Regions from separate parts of the Peribacillus sp. NPDC076916 genome, predicted to be linked through region 2. Evidence: riboswitches for the same ligand, from Rfam matches in the RefSeq annotation. Region 2 holds a riboswitch; the other holds the start of a gene.
The links. A riboswitch is a leader RNA that binds a small molecule or an ion and turns the genes downstream of it on or off. The one in region 2 is predicted to bind glycine.

Region 1 (3,943 bases), on a different contig from region 2:
CCATCTACCTGAGAGATTTGTTCCAAGGGTCTTTTTGGAACTTGCTCCTTCGGTGGCTTGTCGCTTTGCACTCTCCCACAACTGTCATCCGCTTATTCAATTTGGTACATTTAGAATAGTTGTTGAGAATAATAATGTCAAGCATTTTTGAAAGCGCTAACAATACTATTCTAAAATATTTATTTCGAATTATCATAGAATCAACCAGATATCTTTGGCTTTTTAAAACGGGCAGATTTTTTACTCACCGAGTTGGAAAAAATGGAGCAGCAACTATCTGTACAAACACAGCAAATAGAATCAAAGGATTTCTTGCCTCTTAATTCCCCGCTACCTCTCTCTGATTCGCCTGATCCACCTTCGTTATGCGCATCTTATAAATCGCAATCAGCAGAATGAACCAAACAGGAGTAACGAATAAGGCAACACGAGTGTCGTCCGCAAGTGCAAGAACAACAAGGACGAATGCCAGGAAAGCAAGGATCAAGTAATTGGAAATTGGATAAAGTGGTAATTTAAATTTGTTCTTTTTCACTAGATCTGGTCTTGTTTTACGGTATTTCAAATGACTGATGACTGTAATTCCCCAAATAAAGATGAAACATACGGTAGAAATACTTGTAATCAAGGTAAATACGCCTTCAGGCATTAAATAATTCAATACAACAGAAATTAAAATGACAACAGTTGAAAAGAACAATGCATTGGAAGGTACTTTACGGTCATTAAGTTTTGCAAACGGTACAGGTGCATTTTTATCTTTGGCAAGTGAGTATACCATCCGGCTTGTACTGAAGATTGCGCTGTTACATGCCGAAGCAGCCGATGTTAGGACGACAAAATTAACGATACCAGCAGCTCCAGCAATACCTACAGCCACAAATACTTGAACGAATGGGCTTTCCGTTGGGATGATTGCGTTCCATGGATAAACACTCATAATGACAATAAGTGCTCCAATGTAGAAAATTATAATCCGAATAGGAATATTATTGATCGCCTTGGGGATAACTTTTTCTGGATCTTCTGTTTCACCTGCTGTAAGTCCTACAAGTTCAATGCCCACAAACGCAAACACTACCATCTGGAATGAGAGGACAAAACCATTTATTCCATTTGGGAACATACCCTCGTGACTCCATAGATTCGTGAAACTTGCTGCGCCTGAATCAGTGGAAAAGCCTTTAATAATCATGAAAATACCGATAACAATTAATGCTAGAATAGCTATGACCTTAATTAATGCGAACCAGAATTCCATTTCGCCAAAAAGTTTTACGGTTGCAAGATTCATAAATAGCAGAATGACTAGTGCAATTAATCCAGGCATCCACTGCGGTACGGAGGGAAACCAATACTGAGTATAAAGTCCAACTGCTGTTAAGTCGGCCATTGCGATTGAAATCCAGCAGAACCAGTATGTCCAGCCGGTTACAAATGCTGCCATATTACCTAAATAGTCTCTTACAAAGTCAACAAAGGAATGATAGTTCAAATTAGATAAGAGTAGTTCTCCAAGTGCGCGCATGATTAAAAAACAAATGATGCCTGTAATCATGTAAGCAAATAGAATTGATGGTCCAGCTAAATGAATAGATTTTCCTGCTCCAAGAAATAATCCCGTTCCGATTGCACCACCAATAGCTATGAGTTGTACGTGCCTGTTTTTTAACCCTCTATCCAACTTTTGTTCCTGCATACGATTCCCCACTTTCTACTTTTATAGGCTACTTGGAATTTTTTCCTTATAAAGGTTCAGTCCTTCAATTAGTGTGAATTATTAGCACACTGGGAGACTGCTCTATCACTGTAAGCGCTTTCTTAGCAGGTGCTAGATATAGTTTAAGGATAGACTCATTTATCTACATATCTCCATGCACTCTCCTCTCTTTTTATCTTTCCAAGTACAAAAAAAGACAGAGGAAAGATAGGGATTTTCCTAACTTCCTCTGTCCTTTTACCTGAGAGTTTAACTCCTTCGGTGGCCTATGGCTCTCTTCAGAGACGCGTCCAATTGTAGTCCTTTTACCTGAGAGATTAGTCCCCTGCTTTTTAGGGTTTGCTCCTTCGGTGCTAAACAATGTTTAGTCTCTCCCACAATCTTCATCCGCTGGTATAGAGTTGTACTACTAGTTGTATATTATCGGGTTTTAATGGATATTTCAATTATTTTCTGAAAAGGCTCTATTTTCTGATAATTAAATATGGACAAGTTTGAACTTTATGAACAGTGTATAATTTGAAGTTATTAGCTACGAAAAAACAAGCTTATAGCAGCTTTTCTATGTCGCAAGGAATCCCAAACAAGCTTATGTATAAGCGAAACATTTTTACATTTTTCCGATTGACAATACGGGTGAATTTTAAAGATGGGAAAGGACATAAAGTCTATAGTTTTAACATAATTAATGTATGGAAAAAGAGAAAATTCGAGACTCGCGAAAATCCTTGCAGCAGTAAAGATTGTCCAGGAGCTTCCTCCCTAAGTTCAGCAGTATCAGAAGCCTTCTCTTCAACTTCCTCTTCAGCCCCACCACCTGCTATATTAGCAATGATGACTATTGCTAGAACCCATACCCACCACTTCTTTGGCTTCTTTAGCTTGATTTTCTTTTCCTTAACCATTAAGCCTTATACCCCCTTTACAGTTTTTCAGACGGACTGTTGTAAACAAAAATAGAATAACATAATTTGGATCAATACGGTTTATATTTATCATCACGCATTCATTTTCACAATGCTTGCCGTGTTAACGAAACCATCTCCCATTTCAATTTACCAGCGTCAAACCAGGCCTCTAATTTGGTTAGCCTCTTCTTTTAAAACATATCCATAAAGTATGATCAATTCTATACCTTACCTTGATAAAATGACATATTTTAAGGGCATGTTTAGGATGATCCAAACACACCCTAATAAAAATTCAATTTATCTAATTCAGCAAATCCTGTGGTAATCTGAACCACACCTTACAAATGATTCTATTCTTTTCCTTAATCTAACTCATAATAACCACAAACAACATACCCTACTGCTTTTGCTGCCACGAGAAGGGCATCTTCATCGATATCAAATTTAGGATTATGATTAAAATAAGGTTTTTCTACTCCTTTAGGTGTACAAGCAATGTAAAAGAAGCAGGAAGGGATTTTTTCAGCATAGTAAGCAAAGTCTTCAGATGGCGGCATTGCTGGAAATTCCATTACTTCTTTAATATCTTTATCCTTTGCATTCTTAAGAAACTCAGCAACCTTTCCTGTTAGATCGGGATCATTATATAAAGGTGGATAGTCATTCGTATAAGTAAAATCACATGTTACTCCAAACTCTTCTTCAAGTCCTTTTACAAGGCGTTTAACTTCCTTTTCAATTTTTTCTTTTGTTTCAACAGTCATATAACGGATATCGCCTTCAAGCTCTACGCTGTCTTTAATTATATTAAATGTTCCTTTTCCATCAAAAGATCCAATAGTAATCACACCAATATCAAATGGACTTAATCGACGGCTAATAATCGTTTGAGCAGCTGTAACAAAATGAGCACCAGCCACAATGGCATCATTCGCTAGGTGTGGTGAGGAACCATGTCCACCTCTGCCTTGAATTTTTAATTTCAGATAAGCCCTGCCGTTAAAAGAATATCCAGCGTGATAACCAACAACTCCTGCTGAATCCATTGGCAACAAATGGATGCCAAATATATTATCTAAATCGTCAATCACGCCGGATTCTACAATACTCTTTGCCCCGCCTGGCGGAACTTCTTCCGCATGCTGATGAATAATTTTGATTGTACCTGGAATTTCGGCTTTTAATTGAATGAGGCAATCCGCCAAGACTAACAAGTACGCTGTATGGCCATCATGACCACACGCATGCATAACGCCTTCATTTTTTGATTTAAAGGTTACATCCGTTTCTTCAACAATTGGAAGCGCATCAA
Region 2 (3,943 bases):
TAAAAATATCGATAGAAGTAAAAATGCTAAAATGATTAAGAGAGCAATATTCATTCCTGGTCACCTTCCCGATTCCTGGGATCCAGTTTATACATGATGCCCAATATGGCAGAGGTAAGGACCACCCACATAGCCATCCAGAACATATTGAAAGGCATCCCTAATACGTATGGTTCTATTTTATTAACAAAAGGTAGAAATCCTAGTATGCCTATAAAAGGAACTAGAGTAAGGATATATATAATCTTCATTAAACAAACCCCTCCGTTTTAAATAAGTGAAACGTCCATCAATGGGGTTTATTCTTCAAGGCCACTGATGGCTGGGTGAAGCAATCGGGAAGGAAAATTCATGCAAGACGGATTTCCCTTCTTTTAAAAAGGTCCGATGATATATAATAGCTTACACTATTTTGATATAAAATTTAATGCAATTAGCTGATATATTTTAGCAAAAACACGCCAATTGCCTATTCTTGATCTGTTTCATGGACGGATAAAGCCTTGAATTCGAATCGAATTCAAGGCTTTATTTCCTTTAGTTATATTTTTTCCGATAGTTATAGAGTATCACCAAGAGTATGAACCAGATTGGGGTCAAGAGCAGTGATAGTCGTGTAGCTTCAGCGAATAGCATAACAATAAGGATGAATAGGAATAATCCTAAAATGGCGTAATTGACAAAGGGTGTAAAAGGAGCCTTGAAAGTCGATTGAGCTCTTAGATCAGGCCTTGTTTTCGAATATTTAATATGGGAGATCAAGATGATGCTCCATACCCAAATGAAACAGATGGCACTGATGGTCGTCACCACGGTAAACGCCTGTTCCGGTATCAGCTTGCTCAATAATGCCCCTATTGATACAACGATGGTGGATGTTAATAAGGCATTGCTTGGAACAGCCTGTTTATTTAATTTTTCCAGTTTAGCAGGGGCTTCGCCATTCCTGCTTAACGTATAGAGTATCCGGCTTGTTGAAAATAAACCGCTGTTGCATGCAGAAGCAGCGGATGTCAACACGACGAAGTTGATGATTCCTGCAGCGACAGGAATGCCGATTAACGCAAAGACCTCTACAAATGGGCTGCTCGAGGCATCAAGTTGTGTCCATGGGTTGACACAGAGAATGACGAATAGGGCACCAACATAGAAAAGTAAAATCCGGACAGGGATTTTATTGATGGCAGAGGGAATGTTCTTTCTCGGGTTCGCCGTTTCCGCTGCGGAGACCCCGACCAATTCGACACCGACAAATGAGAATACGACCAACTGTAAAGATAATAGGAATCCGGAAATGCCATTGGGGAACATGCCCCCATGATTCCATAGGTTCGTTACGGAAACCGTTCCGGTATTGGTATTGAAGCCGATGATCAAAAGAATGGTTCCTACGATGATCAAGGTAATGATCGTGATTACTTTAATGATGGCAAACCAGAATTCCAATTCGCCAAATAACTTAACTGTCAATAGGTTCAATCCTAACAGAATGACTAGGCATATTAGAGCCGGAATCCATTGAGGGATATCGAACCAATATTGTATATAGACACCGACAGCTATGATATCGGCCATTGCGGTCATGATCCAACAGAACCAATATGTCCAACCTGTCACGAATCCAGCCCATGGACCGACATATTCGGTTGCAAATTCAGTGAATGATACATAACCCGCATTGGATAATAGCAATTCGCCCAGCGCCCTCATTACAAAAAACAAGGCAATCCCTATTATCAGATAGGAGAATATAATGGAAGGCCCAGCCAATTGTATGGCTTTTCCGGATCCTAAAAATAAACCGGTGCCAATGGTTCCTCCTATTGCAATCAGTTGTACATGCCGATTTTTTAAATCTCTTTTTAATTCCTGTTTAGCCAATTCTTGCGCCCCCGTTTTTTATAGTCTTGTTAGTGAATGATTTCAACCTGCATGGACTTGGAGAGAGGGGCGTGATTTTTTGCCCTCCTTGCCTATTCCAATGGTTTTCAAGAGTGTAGTTTTAAGTCCAATCACAAATTGGACAATAAAAAAAGAGATTGGATAATACCAATCTCTTAAAGGGTTCAGAATAACAATTCTATCATTCGTTACTCTTCTGTCCTTTTGCCTGAGATTGTGAATCCTTCGGCGCTGCATCTTGTACAGTCTCTCCAGAAGCTGCTCCTGCTATAGTGTCATCCATAGCATTCATCGCTTGCTTGTATGCGGTTGTGAAGAAATGTCTGTCAGTGTTAATCATCCACTGTTGGATCATTCATTATGCTTATAAAATAATATTGGAATTCTATCATCTATTTTTCGGTAGGTCAACAATTTTTTTGAAATGAAACAGGCATTATCTGCAGTTTAATGGTGGTGTGTATTAACTTAAGGTTTAAGCAGAAGTGATTGTTTTCTACTCTTTTTGAATTATCACTATTATAAGATACTGAACATCATTTTTTTGAAATGATATTTTTAAATTAAAAAGTCGACAAGATATTATTGGTAACTGTTTTTTTCAAAAATACAATTGTACTTTTACAGAATATTTACTATTATAAGATAAGAAAACATAATTGAAGTGTTATGTAATATTGATTACGATAAAGCATTTCTAATTAAAAGAGAGTGTTCGTGGCAAGGATGGAAAAGCATTACCGATATTGCATCTGGGGGAGTTAATCATGTCGAACAAGGAATTAAAGAGAGGGCTGGAATCAAGACATATTCAAATGATAGCTTTAGGCGGAACCATCGGGGTCGGGTTATTCATGGGTTCTGCGAGCACGATCAAATGGACCGGGCCCTCTGTTATGCTTGCTTATGCAATCGCAGGTATTTTTATATTTTTCATCATGCGTTCCATGGGTGAGATGCTATATTTAGAACCGACTACAGGTTCTTTTGCAACCTTTGCAAGTAGCTATATACATCCCTTGGCAGGTTATATGACTGCTTGGAGCAATTGGTTTCAATGGGTAATCGTCGGAATGTCCGAAATCATCGCGGTTGGGTTGTATATGAAATATTGGTTCCCGGAGTTACCTGCTTGGATACCAGGTGTGGTCGCCATGATCATCTTGGGGGCAGCAAACCTCATTTCCGTTAAATCCTTCGGGGAATTTGAATTTTGGTTTGCGCTAATAAAAATCATAACCATTATATTGATGATCATTGCCGGCCTTGGCCTTATCTTCTTTGGAATAGGGAATGGCGGGGATGCAATCGGATTATCGAATCTTTGGGCAAATGGCGGCTTCTTTACTGGAGGGTGGACAGGATTCTTCTTCGCTCTCTCCCTAGTCGTGGCTTCCTATCAAGGCGTTGAGCTTATCGGCATAACAGCCGGGGAAGCGAAAAATCCAACGAAGACCGTAACAAAAGCGATCCAAACAATCATATGGCGCATTTTAATTTTCTACATTGGTGCTATATTCGTCATCGTGACAGTATTCCCTTGGGATCAACTGGATGACCTAGGCAGTCCATTTGTTTCAACCTTTGCCAAAATAGGTATCACTGCTGCGGCAGGAATCATTAATTTTGTCGTAATCACCGCGGCAATGTCTGGATGCAACAGTGGGATTTTCAGTGCAGGACGTATGCTTTATACACTGGCATTGAATGGCCAGGCTCCGAAAGCCTTTGCTAAAGTATCTAAAAATGGAGTGCCGGCATATTGCACGATCGCTGTACTTTTGGGATTGGGCATCGGGGTTATCCTGAATTACCTTGCACCGCCGCAATTATTCCTTTATGTGTACAGTGCGAGTGTATTGCCCGGGATGATTCCATGGTTTGTCTTACTTATCAGTGAGCTTAAATTCAGAAAGGTGAATGCTGCTGAAATGGAGAAACATCCGTTCAAAATGCCTTTGGCCCCTTTCAGTAACTATGCGACAATTGCCTTTTTACTGATGGTGCTGGTCGGTATGTGGATCAATCCTAGCACAAGGAT

Region 1: linked by a shared signal. The riboswitch ahead of ACQKFG_RS18085 (amino acid permease) and the one ahead of ACQKFG_RS17460 (amino acid permease) in region 2 are both predicted to bind glycine.

The regions. Positions count from the first base shown of each region.
Region 1 covers NZ_JBNNIU010000006.1:11,932-15,874, forward strand. Annotated here, with positions in the region: gene ACQKFG_RS18085 (amino acid permease) at 320-1,699, opposite strand; glycine riboswitch at 1,948-2,004, opposite strand; glycine riboswitch at 2,008-2,107, opposite strand; gene ACQKFG_RS18090 (hypothetical protein) at 2,389-2,625, opposite strand; gene ACQKFG_RS18095 (amidohydrolase) at 2,994-3,943, opposite strand, start outside.
Region 2 covers NZ_JBNNIU010000005.1:145,685-149,627, reverse strand. Annotated here, with positions in the region: gene ACQKFG_RS17470 (sodium:solute symporter family protein) at 1-54, opposite strand, end outside; gene ACQKFG_RS17465 (DUF3311 domain-containing protein) at 51-251, opposite strand; gene ACQKFG_RS17460 (amino acid permease) at 538-1,881, opposite strand; glycine riboswitch at 2,089-2,167, opposite strand; gene ACQKFG_RS17455 (amino acid permease) at 2,670-3,943, shown strand, end outside.